4 regions of the Paenibacillus sp. MMS20-IR301 genome follow, and region 1 is predicted to be linked to each of the others. Evidence: riboswitches for the same ligand, from Rfam matches in the RefSeq annotation. Region 1 holds a riboswitch; each other region holds the start of a gene.

Region 1 (3,579 bases):
CCTGATCGTTTGCGTATTCCATTCTCAGATCATATTTTACTCCGGCCTGCAGTTGAACAAGTCCTTGACCGGTATTGTTCTGAGCATTCCACTTATCGACGAGCAGCTGATTATCTACCCATAGCCGGACCCCGCCGCCGGTATTAACAGAGAAGGTATATAGACCGGAATACTTAGGCTGTACTTGCCCGGTCCATCTGACTGAGAAATGCTGATTGGCAATACCGGATACCGGAAGCACTGGTTGTCCCGACAAGAAGACGGACTCATCCAGCTTCACAGCTTTTTGCCCGGTAAAGTTGTTGCCGCTGAAATATTCCGCTTTCAGACCCGATAGGACATATTTCAGCAGGGTCTGCCCTTCCGTACCATTTCCTGTATGAATCTGCGGTCTTTGATTGGTAATCAGATTGCCGCCTACAGCAAACAAGCCTCCCGTAGTAATATTCAAATTATTATTTACACTGACGTTATCACGAACAAACAAATCGCCTTTCTTAACATTCAGATTAGCTAATAGATTATTAGAGACGATCTCTCCTGCCGACATCTCTTCTTCTATGTTCATGGTTACATTAGTGTTGATATTCATATTGCCCTGTACCAGTACACGTTTGGCCTCAATCTGAAGGGTTCCTCCGTTATAAGTCAGTGAGCCGGCATACAGTTCATTATCCACATGGAACTTTAAGTTATTATTCAGTTGAAAAGCCCCCTGTACCCACAGATTTCCATCCGGTACAGTATTGCTGCTATTCATGATTTGAACAGTCAAGGGTGCATTCGCATTAAGCCCGCCGCGCAGAATTAATGATCCATAGACTGTGATAGTTAAATTCTGATTCGAATTGATCCCGTCAACGATGAGGATTACCGGCTTATCCGGACTTCCGAAGGTAACGCTCGCTTCCAGATTTAAGTGTCCGGATCTGATGACAGCAGGACTCTGTGTTTCTGAGAGAATCTTCTGCTGTATAGCAGCAGCATCTGATCCGTTCACCACAGTTGCAGCATGCTCATACTGCTGTACCTGCTCGCTGATGCCTGCAACCTGTTCACTCATGTGCCGGGAGATTTCTTCCCGTAATCCATTTACATATGTATACGGCGGTGCACTATGTACATTTATCATTGTGCCGGACATTAGAACCTTGTTCCCGGCAATCTTGTTCTGCTCAGCGGGAAGTCCGATCCTCGGAGGTGAAATTACCGGAGTAAACATATTCACCAGTGTAATCTCTACCGTATTCAGTGCCGTCTCTACATCTGGACCGTCAATCTGGCTCACTGTAAGTTTCCCGTCTGTGACTGTTACAATCTTTGACCGGGTCGCATGCTCTCCAGCCTTCAGGTTCATATCGCTCCAAAATTCCGTTCCTTCCACAGCAAGTGCATTCTTACTGTCATATACAGCATCCCCTACTGTTACAGCTACTTCATAATTACCGTTATCCACCTGAATCTCCCACTCTCCACCAGGGCTGATTCGCGTTAACGTGTCATGAATATTGTCACTGTATGTACTTTCTGTTGCAGATACGTTGTTATATGAATCCCGGTATGTACTTCTTGTTACTGTTGCCGTAGTGTGATCCTTATTCCAGCCATACTCATGACCATTCCTTGCAGCATAGATGTCCCCATAGTCAGCTATATATCCCGCAGGAACTGAACCATGAAGGGGCTGAAAATGAATTTTCAATGTATCCCCCTGAGCCAAAACTTTCATTGCTGTCCCCCCTATGAAGGACGTCCCCAGCTGGCTTACCAGCAGCAGACACAGCAGCTTAACCAGAAATTTTTTGTTCCTGCCCATAAATTCCCTCCACTCCATTCTTCAAACAAAAAAACGCAAAAAAACCACCGGAAAAAGCGGCCCGGCTGCCATAATCCAGCATCGTGAGATGCAGTAATGTAAGGCCCGTGGCTTTGCGTCCCTGACTTTCGTACAGGTTTGCCTTTGGTAATTCAAATAGTCTTTATTGCGAATAACATTACATAACTCTATATACAATCTATTCTCTGCATGGTAATAATACCCTAAAGTTATAAAGGAAGATATCGTCGTTATTGTGAACATTGTCGTATTTTATCTATTTTTTCAATAAAAACATGAAAACTTACGAAAAACGGATGCAAAACCCGGGAATTTCGCATGTTATGCAGAAGTGCGCATATTTCCATTTCAAAATTGGTCTCTTCAAAACCCTGCTGCTCCATAAAAAAACCTCCCGAATTTGTGCTGAGCATCAACACAATTTCAGGAGGTAATTTATCATTGTATAACATTAATTTCAGAAGTTGTCGAACTTGCCTATCAGCAAGGCTCCGCTGCCGGATTGCCCGCCTCTTCCTTCGTACGGAACGACGAACCACAGCCGCAGGTGGCGCTGGCGTTCGGGTTATTGATGGTGAAGCCGCCCGTCATGCCCGATTCCTCGAAGTCGATCTCAAGGCCGTTCAGGTAACGGATATCATCTTTACTTACGATAACCTTAAGGCCTGCAACATCCATGTACACATCCTGCTCAGTCTCGTTGTCGTCGAAGCCCATAGCGTAGGAGAAGCCGCTGCAGCCCCCCTCTGTTACGCCCAGGCGGAGAAACATATCCGGCACTTCCTGTTCAGCCAGCATAGCTTTCAATTGTACTGCTGCAGTATCACTGATTGTAATCATGATTGTCCTCCTCTAATTGAAATGGTTCAGCCTCTTCTAACGCCCTTGTATCAAGCAGCCTTCAGGCTGTAAGTAACAATCTAACGATTCAGCTAAGAAACGGGTAAATATGAGGTATATCCTAGCTTTATTCTGATTTAAACTAAGTATACTCCACTATTCCCTTACCCTCAAGTCACAAACACTCTCCGGATTTGCGCTTTACAGCGGATTATCCTGTCTTTGCCAGCGGTTGCTCACCCCCCGGGAGAGGTTTATAATAGGTAAAGCGCTATACGCAAAAATTCGGAAATTTGTCACGGAGACCGTTTCCGGCTTAGTTTTTAGCACAAGATTCTGCGATGCATTCGCCTCGCCTACCTTCAGGAGGAAATCATATGTCTACTATTATAACACCACACATGGATGCCCGGATGGCGAACATCATTGAGAAGGTCCGCGGCGGAGAAAGATTAAATTTGGAAGATGGCGTTTATTTATATGAGAGCAACGATTTGTTAACGATCGGACAGCTGGCGGGAGAGGTTAACCAGCGTAAAAACGGCAATAAAGTTTATTTTATTGAAAATATGAGCCTCTACTTCACCAATGTCTGCGAATCCCGCTGCGCCTTCTGCAATTTCCGCAAGGATGAGGGCGAAGAAGGCGCCTATACCCTTTCCGGCCAGGAAATGGTGCAATATGTCGAGCAGCATATCCATCCCGGCGTGCGGGAGTTCCATATTGTCGGGGGTCATAATGATCATGTACCCTTCCAGTATTATGTTGATTCACTAAGAGCCTTACATGAGCGCTTCCCTGAAGTTACGCTTAAGGCTTATACTGCCGCTGAAATCGACTTCTTCACCCGCATCAGCGGGCTCAGCATCCGCGAGGTGCTGGAGCAGCTGCGCGCTGCCGGA
Region 2 (3,579 bases), 980 kb from region 1:
ACCTGGAGTCCGGCATTTATTGTAAATACGTTATTCATCGCGGTCTTTGTAATCGCGCTGGGGTGGATGGTCTACTTCAAGCTGATCAATGAAGGCGAAGCCGGCAAGGTGGGCTCGTTCACCTTCCTGATTCCGCTGATCTCAATCGGTTCAAGTGTGGTTCTGCTGCATGAGCAGATTACACTGAATCTGGTGATCGGCATGCTGCTGATCGTGGGCAGCATTATTCTGGTCAATGTCAGGCTGGCCAGGACGCACTGACAGAATAAACGGCTGCAGCCCCGCCTGGCGGGACTGCAGCCGTTTATGTTATGTAACAAACTCTGAAAGCCGGTATATTGCGTCATTACAGATGCTGCAGCTCCCGCTGGATCAGCCGGCCGCCGGATTGCTGGACATTGCCCTGTAAGCGGGCAATGTCAATGACAGCATATTCCTCATAGAGCTGCGTAATGCTGTCTGAGAGGTTATGAAGCAGACTGCAGAAGGTGGTGAGGACACTGTCTGTAATGAATTCTGTGAATTGTCCCGGATGAGAGAATACCTCCAGCATATGCTTAAGCCGCTCTGCGCTGAGCTGGAAGGCAGGGTTCATGGAGAGCAGGGCGGACTGCAGATCACTGACCAGAGGATCAATATGGCTGAACTTATCCTCCAGCAGCAGCATAACAACCAGGCCGTATTTAACAGACTGCTGGCGGGATTCCACATTCTTGGCCAACTGACGGGCAGCCTCCTGCAGGGCCGCTGCTTCTGCCGCAAGCAGCTTGGAGAAGCTGTGCAGACGGTTCTGCTCCACTCCGGCCTGACCTGCGTAGAGGCAGGAGTCTATAGCCTCACCGCTTATATATATGCTTCCGGTGGCCGTAATTGTGGATTGCCGGATGCTGCCGTAAATATAGACATTTCCTAACGCTTCAATCCGCAGGGGGCCACTGATGGAAGCCGGAACAATAATGTCACCGGCGAACATAATATCCGTAGACTCCGCTGCCAGCTCTTTGGTGAGCAGGAGGCTTGCCGGCATATCGCAGGTCTGGGCACTGCCGGTGCTGCCGCAGATCCGCGGCCTGCCGGACCGCAGAGCGGCGATGCCTCCGTCCTGAAGGAGCCGGGCAGCCTGTCCCCCTGTGAAAGGGAAATCCTGCGGCGAAGGCGGCGGCAGCACGCTTCCATCTACGTCGAATCCGGGAATTCCTTCTTCGGGCGGCAGCTTGCGGGCAAATGCCTCTCCCTCCCACGCGAAAGGGGCGCCCGGAAACCTGAGGTAATCCAGCAGGCTTGCTGTTTCCGCGGCTTCTTGCTCAAGCAGCATTCCGTTTCCTGCATGCGTATGCTCCGGAAGAGACAATACCAGCCGTGATGCCCTGCCGGGCCGGGGGGCTCTTCCTTCGGCAATACAGACGGGAAGATATGTAGGGTTGTCCAGCTCTGCGTACAGGGCAGGAATATTAAGATTACGCAGTATAACAGGGTTGTCCAGAGCAGAGAGAATCTTTTCTATGGTGAGCGTGGACAGCAGCATTGCCCGGTTAGGCTCAGCCCGGACTGCAGCCTCGAAGGAGGCGGGGCAATTAACCAGATTCCAGGCATACTTCTCCACGCGGTATAAAGTGGAATGCACCTTGAGCTTATCAGGAGAGACGGTAATCTGATACTGCGGCTTCTCGCAGATCTCCCAGGTAATATGATCTGCCGAGGTCACCTCGGTAGGTTCCGTTATCGTCTTCCAGTTGAGCTTCAGAACTACAGGGGGAACCGCTGAGATTCTGGCGGGCTTGCCGCCAAGCAGCGGCGGGGTGACAAAGACCTGATTGTTCTGCACAAGAATAATTCCGTTCTTATCTCCGTTGGTCCCGCTGGGGGCCAGGCCTTCTGCAGAGAATGAATCCAGGAAGCCGTTACGTTCAAGCATCAGGGATTCCATGAATTCAAACCGGGATGGATCAATGAACTGCTGGGGCATGTTCTTAACCTCGCTTTTCGTATAATCAATGGCATTCGTACAGAAAAGAGCATCATAAAGCCCGGGAACGCCTTCTTGGCCGCAGCTGGCTTACGTGGTCTCTATTGGCAGCCTGGCGACCGTAAACGCGGCATATCTGCGCTTTTAGGCCCATGGCTTTGCGTCCTAACCTTTCGGAAAGTTTGCCTTTAGAAATAGATCAATGATATACACTCAGCATGAGGCAATTTCGAATCGACTGTTATCGACAAAAAAGATCATAACTGGTTTCTGGGTGTAACAGAAACTTCTGCAAACAAGCTTAATTCTAGTACTTAAGAAGCTATTTTTCAACTCAATTCTGCCAATTTATTAATAATCTTAAAATATGCATTGCCAGGGCGCAAAAAAATAGGCTTTACCAGAGCTTACAGCATATAGGAGATTTGGTTATAATGGTAACGGTATCCAGTGAAATCCCGGCTGAATGTAAAAAAAGGGACACCCCCCAAGCTTATAGCTTATGAGAGAGTCCCTTTTGCAGAAAGCGCACAGCGCGCGCTGTATTGGCCTTGGCCGGCTGGGCGGCAGCTGAGACTGCCGCGTAATCAGCACGTTCAATCTCTTCAAGAATCCGGTTCAGATGGGAGAAGACTGCCCCGAGATCACGGAATGCGGCGAGCGGGCACTCCCCCTGCAGTTCAGCGAACCAGGCCAGCTGTACATCACGGGCACGGCGCAGGCTCTCTGGAAGGGAGCGTCCGCACTCAGCATCTGACAGTGTCCGGGTACCGTATAAAGCAATGCAGTCCGCAGTAGCCGTCACAACCTCAATCATCCAGTCTGCTGCAGCATAATGTGCCGGCAGCAGAGCGATCTCCTCGGCAATACCCTTAACGTATGCGTGTATCCTGCCGAGATGGGATGTGGCCTGTGATAAAGCACCCAGCTCTTTGCGGCACGGGAAATGGGACAGCGTGTAATGCAGCTCCTTCTGCAGCCGGTCACTCTTTGCCAGCAGCTCACCGGACTGCTTAAGCGCTGCAGGGGCTGATGCGGTACCCCGGCTGCCGGCGGTCAGGCCGCTTAAGGCATCAGACAGAAGGAGACTGCCTTCAAGTGCCAAGCTCTTGACCTTGACGAACCCTTTGGGCGGAACGATAATCATATTTATGGCTAAGGCGATCAGCACGCCGATTAGCGTTTCGGCGACTCTCCAGACAATATACCCATCATGATAGAAGGTAAGCGCCAGAACGGAGGTTACGCCGACCTGCGACACAGCCTGGATATTAATCCGGCACGCGGTGGCTACGCCTATGCCGAGCAGCAGCATCAGCAGAATGGAGAGCGCGCCTACATCGAAGAAGCGGCCGACAATCAGGCTGACGATCCCGCCGAGCACAATGCCCAGCAGCCGGTAGGCGCCTTTTTCGAGGGAAGCTTTAACACTGCTCTGGGTAATCAGAATTGCCGCCAGCGGTGCAAAGTACAGATAATGGTCCCCGTAAAGGCTGTGCACCGCCACCCAGGAGAGTGAAGCAGCGAGCGTAATGCGTATCATATAAAGCGATAATCCGTATTTTTCAAGGCGGTCCTGTAACCCCTCGTTCATTGATTTCATCTTCTTTCAT
Region 3 (3,579 bases), 1.9 Mb from region 1:
TACCGGTCCGAGCGGAACCGCATCATCCTCTACAATGAAAGTGGTAACCGGCGTCGGCGTCGCCAGAATGAACGTAAACGGCGATACCACTGGCGGAGCCGTTGGTGCCGGTGTCGGTGGCGCTGTTGGTGCTGGCGTCGGTGGAGCCGTTGGCGCTGGTGTTGGTGCTGCTGTTGGTGCTGGCGTTGGCGTCGGTGTCGGTTCCGCTGTTGGTGCTGGCGTTGGTGTTGGTGTTGGTGTTGGTGTTGGTGTTGGTGTTGGTGTTGGTGTCGGTGTCGGTGTTGGTGTTGGTGTTGGTGTTGGTGTTGGTGTTGGTGTCGCTGTCGGCGTTGCCGTCGGTGTCGCTGTCGGCGTTGCCGTTGGTGTCGCTGTCGGCGTTGCCGTTGGTGTCGCTGTCGGCGTTGCTGTTGGCGTTGCCGTTGGTGTCGCTGTAGGTGTTGCCGTCGGTGTCGCTGTCGGCGTTGCTGTCGGCGTTGCCGTTGGTGTCGCTGTCGGCGTTGCTGTTGGTGTCGCTGTCGGCGTTGCCGTTGGTGTTGCTGTCGGCGTTGCTGTCGGCGTTGCCGTTGGTGTCGCTGTCGGCGTTGCCGTTGGTGTCGCTGTCGGCGTTGCCGTTGGTGTTGCTGTCGGCGTTGCCGTTGGTGTCGCTGTCGGCGTTGCCGTTGGTGTCGCTGTCGGCGTTGCTGTTGGTGTCGCTGTCGGCGTTGCCGTTGGTGTCGCTGTCGGCGTTGCCGTTGGTGTCGCTGTCGGCGTTGCTGTTGGTGTCGGCGTTGGTGTAGATGGATCTTGACCTGTATATGGATAGTGGTGAGATTCCCCTGATCCAGAGAATGAAGCTCCAATTACATTGCCGTTAATTTGAGCATTGTTGAAGTTAATGGAAGCTAGCGGTGCAAATACAGTTCCCAATACACCTATGCCTTCAATCTGCACGCTGGTTGCCTGACTGAAGTTATATAACACTTTTGTAGCCTGGGCTGTGCTGCTTTTACCATTTATCCAGACGCCCATGTTCTTCATAGAAACTGTAGATCCGGAAATATTAATTATGGCTGTCGAGCCTTCAGGAATATCAATACTCAGACCATGAGCACTGGATAGCTTGCTGCCGTCTACTGTAAATACATTCACACCGGAATTTTTACCTGTAAGAGTAAGGCTGCCATTATCCGTTGTAGTCCCGTTAGCGGAGACGGCGGCTAGCTGTTCCGATTTATTACGTAATAAGCTGAACTCGGCCGCGAAATCTATGACATTCTTTTTGAGCTGCAATGTTCCTGTACCTCCGCGAGGACCGCCGTTTCCGGTGTAATGCTCTCCGTACACTACATCACCAACGGTCTCCCCCTGCGAATAATTCAAATCGCCACCAGCGATAAGTGAGTAAGCTTCCTTCGTTTCTTGACTAGTCAGACTGTGCCCAACTGAATAGCCTTCTTTTAAATTTACATTTCCGCCCGCGGCTAATCTGCCTTCCACATCACTGTGCATGCCTTCATAGCTGCCCAATATGAACACGTTATACTTAGAAGCATTACCAGGCAAAGAAGCTCCTTCGGCTTTTACTGAAATATTGCCAAGTAGAGTTATTCCGCTGCCACCTACAACCAAAACAGATATAAGACCTAACACGATAAGACGCTTAAACTTACTGAACCGGATCATACAGGCTCACCTCACAGTTAATATAATAAATGCCTTGTTTCATATAACAAAAAAAGGCCGCCGGAAAGAGAGTATGCTCTTTACGGCAGCCGGACGATCATGGCGCTGTCAGGCGCTTTAGATTCCTTGACTTTGCGTCCCGCACTTTCGTACGGTTTGCTTTTATACGTGAGTAAGTTATTATGTTGTGAAATTATGCACTAAATCATATCTACAGTGAAAAGTCTATGACATTCGTTACTCTGGAACTATTTTCAGTTTATCTGCTCCCTCTGCCTGTTGTCAATTAATTCCTTTGTGAATTTTTGAATTATTTCCCCCTTAAAATCTCCCAATGCAGCACTATACAAGGATTTAACGCCAAATGCAGCAGTTTTCTCCCTAATCTCCCTTCTTCTTTTCATACTCCGCAATAAACGATCATGCTTTTTTGAAACTGCGCTAAAAGAACTATTTTTAAATATCGCAAATTTAAGTAAATCAAGATAGGATTCCAGCCCTTCTTGTATTGATTGCAGTTCTTCTAACGTATTCAGCTTCCGCAGGAAATATTGCAAAAATTATACCACACCGTTCCGAGTAAGCTTATGCAGCATCTATCCACATAAAAAAGAGCTGCCTGCGGGAGGACGTCTTCTCCCCAAGCAGCCCCTGTCCCGTTCAGCGGTGATACCGCCAGCTTTTTCGGGAAGAGCCTAACTCTTTAGTTTATTTACGTTTCCCTGATCTTGATTTTCTACCGAGGAATATCCCTAATCCCGCAAGCATTACTCCTGCCAAATAATAAGGGAATGGACTTGATTCACCGGTCTTCGGTAAAGTTGCTACGGCCGGGACACTGCCTAGGGGCATCTCTTCATCAATGATGGTCACCATCGGCGTTGCGGTTGGTGCTGGTGTTGCCACGGCCGGTTTAGGTGTGGCTGATGGCACCGCAGTTGCTACTGGACCCAAAGGCAGAGGATCATCGACGATTATTACAACCGGGATTACCGGCGTCGGTGTTGGTGTGGCAAAAATAAATGGCGGTGTTATTGGAGCCGGTGTTGTTACTGCAGTTGGCGGGGCTGTTGGCGCTGGCGTCGGCGTTGGTGTTGGCGGTGCTGTTGGCGCTGGTGTCGGCGTCGGTGTTGGCGGTGCTGTTGGCGCTGGTGTCGGCGTCGGTGTTGGCGGCGCTGTTGGCGCTGGTGTCGGTGTTGGTGTCGGTGTTGGTGTTGGTGTTGGTGTTGGTGTCGGCGTTGGTGTCGGTGTCGGCGTCGGCGTTGGTGTCGGTGTCGGTGTCGGTGTCGGCGTTGGTGTCGGTGTTGGTGTCGGTGTCGGTGTCGGTGTCGGTGTCGGTGTCGGTGTCGGTGTCGGTGTCGGTGTCGGTGTCGGTGTCGGTGTCGGTGTCGGTGTCGGTGTCGGTGTCGGTGTTGGTGTCGGTGTCGGTGTTGGTGTTGGTGTCGGTTCTGGGGTGTTCGGTGTTCTGGGGTTGGCGTTGGTGTGTGGTGTCGGTCTGGGGTTGGCGTTGGGTGTTGGTGTCGGTTCTGGGGTTGGGGTTGGTGTTACCGTTGGTGTCGGCTCTGGGGTTGGCGTTGGTGCTACCGTTGGTGTCGGCTCTGGGGTTGGCGTTGGTGCTACCGTTGGTGTCGGTTCTGGGGTTGGCGTCGGTGCTACCGTTGGCGTTGGTGCGATTGTCGGTGTTGGGTGTTGGTGCTGTTGGTGCTATCGTCGGCGTTGGTGTCGTACGTTGGCTGCGGCTGTCGGGTTGGCGTTGGTGCTATCGTCGGAGTTGGCGTCGGTGCGGCTGTTGGTGTTGGCGTTGGTGCTATCGTCGGCGTTGGCGTCGGTACGGCTGTTGGTGTTGGCGTTGGTGCTATCGTCGGCGTTGGCGTCGGTGCGGCTGTTGGTGTTGGCGTTGGTGCTATCGTCGGTGTT
Region 4 (3,579 bases), 2.0 Mb from region 1:
CCTGGCTGTTCTAAGGAACAGCCGGCCAGGAACTGGAATCGTTACACCAAATATTTAGGAGGAACCCAGGTGAAAGCCAGATACAGTGTAATTGTCCCCATGTTCAATGAGGAGGAGGTCATTCAGCATACCTATGAGCGGCTCAAAGCAGTGATGGATGAGTGTGGCGATTCCTATGAACTGGTTTTCGTGAATGACGGAAGCCGGGACCGTACAGCTGAGATTATGCGCGGAATCAGTAACAGGGATGAGCATGTCAGACTGATTGACTTTTCCCGTAATTTCGGCCATCAGGTGGCGATTACTGCTGGTATGGATTACGCTGAAGGCCAGGCTGTTGTAGTCATTGATGCGGATCTTCAGGATCCTCCGGAAGTCATTCTGCAGATGATTGCGAAGTGGAAAGAGGGCTACGATGTTGTTTACGCCAAGCGCCTGAAACGGCACGGGGAGACTTTCTTCAAAAAAGCCACTGCAAAAATCTTCTACCGCCTGCTGAGCAGCATGACCAGTGTAGAGATCCCTACGGATACCGGTGACTTCCGGCTGATTGACCGTAAAGTCTGTGATGTGCTGCGCGGCCTGAAGGAGAAAAACCGGTACGTCCGGGGACTGGTGAGCTGGGTCGGGTTCCGCCAGACGATGGTGGAATATGTGCGTGAGGAGCGCTTCGCCGGGGAAACGAAATACCCGCTGAAGAAAATGATCCGCTTTGCGCTCGACGGAATCACTTCCTTTTCTCATAAACCGCTCAAGATTGCGTCGTATATCGGTTTCTTCTTGTCCTTCTCCAGTTTCCTTTATCTGATCTTTGTATTATTCCAGAAGCTCTTTACCTCCTGGACGGTAGCGGGCTGGGCTTCCATAGTAGGGGTGAATCTGCTCTTTAACGGGATTGTGCTGATGCTGCTGGGAGTAATCGGTGAATATATCGGGCGGATTTATGATGAATCCAAGGACAGACCGCTCTATATCGTACGCGAGACCAAAGGATACGACAATGAGGAAGCCGTAGATACCCGGAAGGAAAGCGATTATGCCAGATAAGCTTTGGAGTGCAGGGTTTATCCAGTTCCTGAAATTCAACGCCGTCGGCCTGCTGAATACGCTGATTGATTTCGCCGTATTTACGCTGCTGCATGCATTAGGGATGCTGAACACCCCTGCACAGATTATTTCCTACAGCGCCGGTACAGCCAACAGCTTTTTCTGGAATAAAAAAGTGACCTTTCGTGACACGGACCGGGGCAGCAAAAACAGCTTTGACCGGATGCAGCTTGTCAAATTTATTGTGCTGAATCTGGCCGTCCTGGGGATTTCGGTGCTGCTGATACATCTGCTGACTGAAACATTTGGTATTCAGGTTCTTATAGCGAAGGTGCTTGTTACGTTTGTTACGGTAATCATCAATTTTTTTGGCAACCGTAAATGGGTGTTTTGAGCTAATATATTATAGATCTTTATTACGGAGGCGATTATCATGCGGAAGTTATCCTATTTGATTATACTTGCCGGGGTTCTGGTTATGCTCTATCCCAAAGGAAGCGAATGGTACAATGACCGTCAGCAGCAGAAGCTGCTGGAAGAGGCCGAGCAGGCTTATAGTGAAATCACTCCGGCGGATACTAATCCGGATACGAATTTGAGTGAGTCCTACGCCGAGGTTACCCAGCTGCTGGCAGATGAATCTGCCCAGGAAGAGGCTGCGCCTACAGCAGCTCCTGAAATTGAACTCGGCGGAAAAATAACCGCCATCATCCAGATTGACAGTATTGATCTGAAGCTGCCTGTCCTTGAAGGTGCGACCAAGGCCAATATGAAGCATGCTGCTGCGCACATGAAGGAGACGGCAGCAATCGGCTCAGTTGGCAATGCTGCAATTGCAGCCCATAGAGCAAGAACAGCGGGAAGGCTGTTCAATAGATTAAATGAAGTAGGCATTGGTGACGATATCATTATTACAACAAGCGGGCAGAAGTACGAATATGTAGTATATGATGTTTCTGTCGTGGAGCCTACCGATGTATCGGTGCTTGAGGGGAATAAAGAGGATAAGATTCTTACCCTCATTACTTGTGATCCGCTGGTGAACCCGACGCACCGGCTGATTATCCATGCCAAATTAACCTGATTCATCTGCCTTGATGACAGCAACAGACAAAAACCTAAAAAAACTATTAAATTTTTATGTAAATCTAGTAATTTAGGTCTTGATAATAGAAATAGATATGGTAAGATGTAACTATCAAAGCTAATACACGATAACGGCAAACCTATCGAAAGGTAGGGACGCAAAGCTAAAGGGCCTTCCCGTAAGGATGGCAGCCAGCTACCGAATGAAGAAGCTTTTTTTGTTTGTTCTTTATGTAAATCTATTGATTTTTTGGTAGAATTTAGAGCAGATAAAGCTTATACGATAACGGCAAACCTATCGAAAGGTAGGGACGCAAAGCTAAAGGGCCTTCCCGTAAGGATGGCAGCCAGCTACCGAAAGGGGTTTTATCAATGAAAAAGTTCTATATGATGTTAGTTACATTGTTCGTATTGGTTACAACGGTGCAGGTTGGTACAGTCCAAGCGGCTGAGGCAGATACAAGCTGGTTAAAAGTCGGACAATTGGATCAAGGCGTTGTCGGCGTTTCCTATAATGTTCCTAAAGACAAGAAGATCAAAGTCATGATTACTAAAGACAGCACTAGCTACACTTACAACCTGTATGCTTCCAAACCAAGTGAGACTTTCCCGTTGCAACAAGGTAACGGCACTTACAAGGTTTCCGTGCTTGAGAATACTACCGGTAACAAATATAAAGTAGTTTCTTCCGATACAGTAGATCTTAACCTGAGCGACACTAACGCTGTATACCTGAGCTCTGTTCAGAATGTTAAATGGAATTCTACTGATAAGGCAGTCCTGAAAGCAGCACAATTGACACAAGGTCTGACTACAGATGAAGCTAAAGTGAAAGCTATCTATGACTATGTTGTTGCTAACGTGAAATATGATTACACATTGGCTGCTAATGTATCTACTGATTACATTCCTAATAACGATAACACTCTGGCAACCCTTAAAGGGATCTGCTACGATTACGCTTCCCTGTTTGCTACTATGCTTCGCAGCGAAGGTATCCCAACTAAACTGGTTATGGGGAACACAAGTTATGTTTCTTCCTACCACGCTTGGAATGAAGTGCTGCTTAACGGCAAATGGGTAATTATTGATACTACTGTTGATGCAGGTCTGGCTAAGAACAGCAAAACTTCTGATCTGGTTAAAGTAGCAAGCAAATATACTGCAGCTAAGTTCTACTAAGAATAGCTGTACTCATACAATTGATAGATTTATTCGCGAATAACCCGCTTAATTATTAAGCGGGTTATTTTTATTTTGCTAAAGGGTTGCTTTTTAGTAGAGAGATAGGTTATTATAAATGAGCGTTGTTGGAGCGGGAAAGTTGATTTGGAAATGACTTAAAAAAGTGGTTTCAAAAAAAGACTTGCTTTACTCGAACGAACGTGATATATTATAAGAGTTGCTGGTGACGAGATAATCGCCGCTGACAACGAGTTTGATCTT

Evidence for each region. A riboswitch is a leader RNA that binds a small molecule or an ion and turns the genes downstream of it on or off. The one in region 1 is predicted to bind cyclic di-GMP.
Region 2: another riboswitch for cyclic di-GMP. It lies ahead of LOS79_RS26430 (flagellar assembly protein A); the one in region 1 lies ahead of LOS79_RS30720 (fibronectin type III domain-containing protein).
Region 3: another riboswitch for cyclic di-GMP. It lies ahead of LOS79_RS22505 (choice-of-anchor A family protein); the one in region 1 lies ahead of LOS79_RS30720 (fibronectin type III domain-containing protein).
Region 4: another riboswitch for cyclic di-GMP. It lies ahead of LOS79_RS21710 (transglutaminase-like domain-containing protein); the one in region 1 lies ahead of LOS79_RS30720 (fibronectin type III domain-containing protein).

The regions. Positions count from the first base shown of each region.
Region 1 covers NZ_CP135275.1:7,139,722-7,143,300, reverse strand. The annotation lists gene LOS79_RS30720 (fibronectin type III domain-containing protein) at 1-1,816, opposite strand, end outside; cyclic di-GMP riboswitch class I at 1,869-1,969, opposite strand; gene LOS79_RS30715 (HesB/IscA family protein) at 2,318-2,677, opposite strand; gene mqnE (aminofutalosine synthase MqnE) at 3,055-3,579, shown strand, end outside.
Region 2 covers NZ_CP135275.1:6,157,102-6,160,680, forward strand. The annotation lists gene LOS79_RS26425 (DMT family transporter) at 1-261, shown strand, start outside; gene LOS79_RS26430 (flagellar assembly protein A) at 347-1,966, opposite strand; cyclic di-GMP riboswitch class I at 2,070-2,163, opposite strand; gene LOS79_RS26435 (FUSC family protein) at 2,460-3,569, opposite strand.
Region 3 covers NZ_CP135275.1:5,275,741-5,279,319, forward strand. The annotation lists gene LOS79_RS22505 (choice-of-anchor A family protein) at 1-1,662, opposite strand, end outside; cyclic di-GMP riboswitch class I at 1,744-1,833, opposite strand; gene LOS79_RS22510 (hypothetical protein) at 1,917-2,066, opposite strand; gene LOS79_RS22515 (LPXTG cell wall anchor domain-containing protein) at 2,371-2,538, opposite strand; gene LOS79_RS22520 (hypothetical protein) at 3,367-3,579, opposite strand, start outside.
Region 4 covers NZ_CP135275.1:5,092,767-5,096,345, reverse strand. The annotation lists gene LOS79_RS21730 (glycosyltransferase family 39 protein) at 1-14, shown strand, start outside; gene LOS79_RS21725 (glycosyltransferase family 2 protein) at 70-1,047, shown strand; gene LOS79_RS21720 (GtrA family protein) at 1,037-1,441, shown strand; gene LOS79_RS21715 (class D sortase) at 1,481-2,131, shown strand; cyclic di-GMP riboswitch class I at 2,257-2,337, shown strand; cyclic di-GMP riboswitch class I at 2,412-2,492, shown strand; gene LOS79_RS21710 (transglutaminase-like domain-containing protein) at 2,506-3,315, shown strand.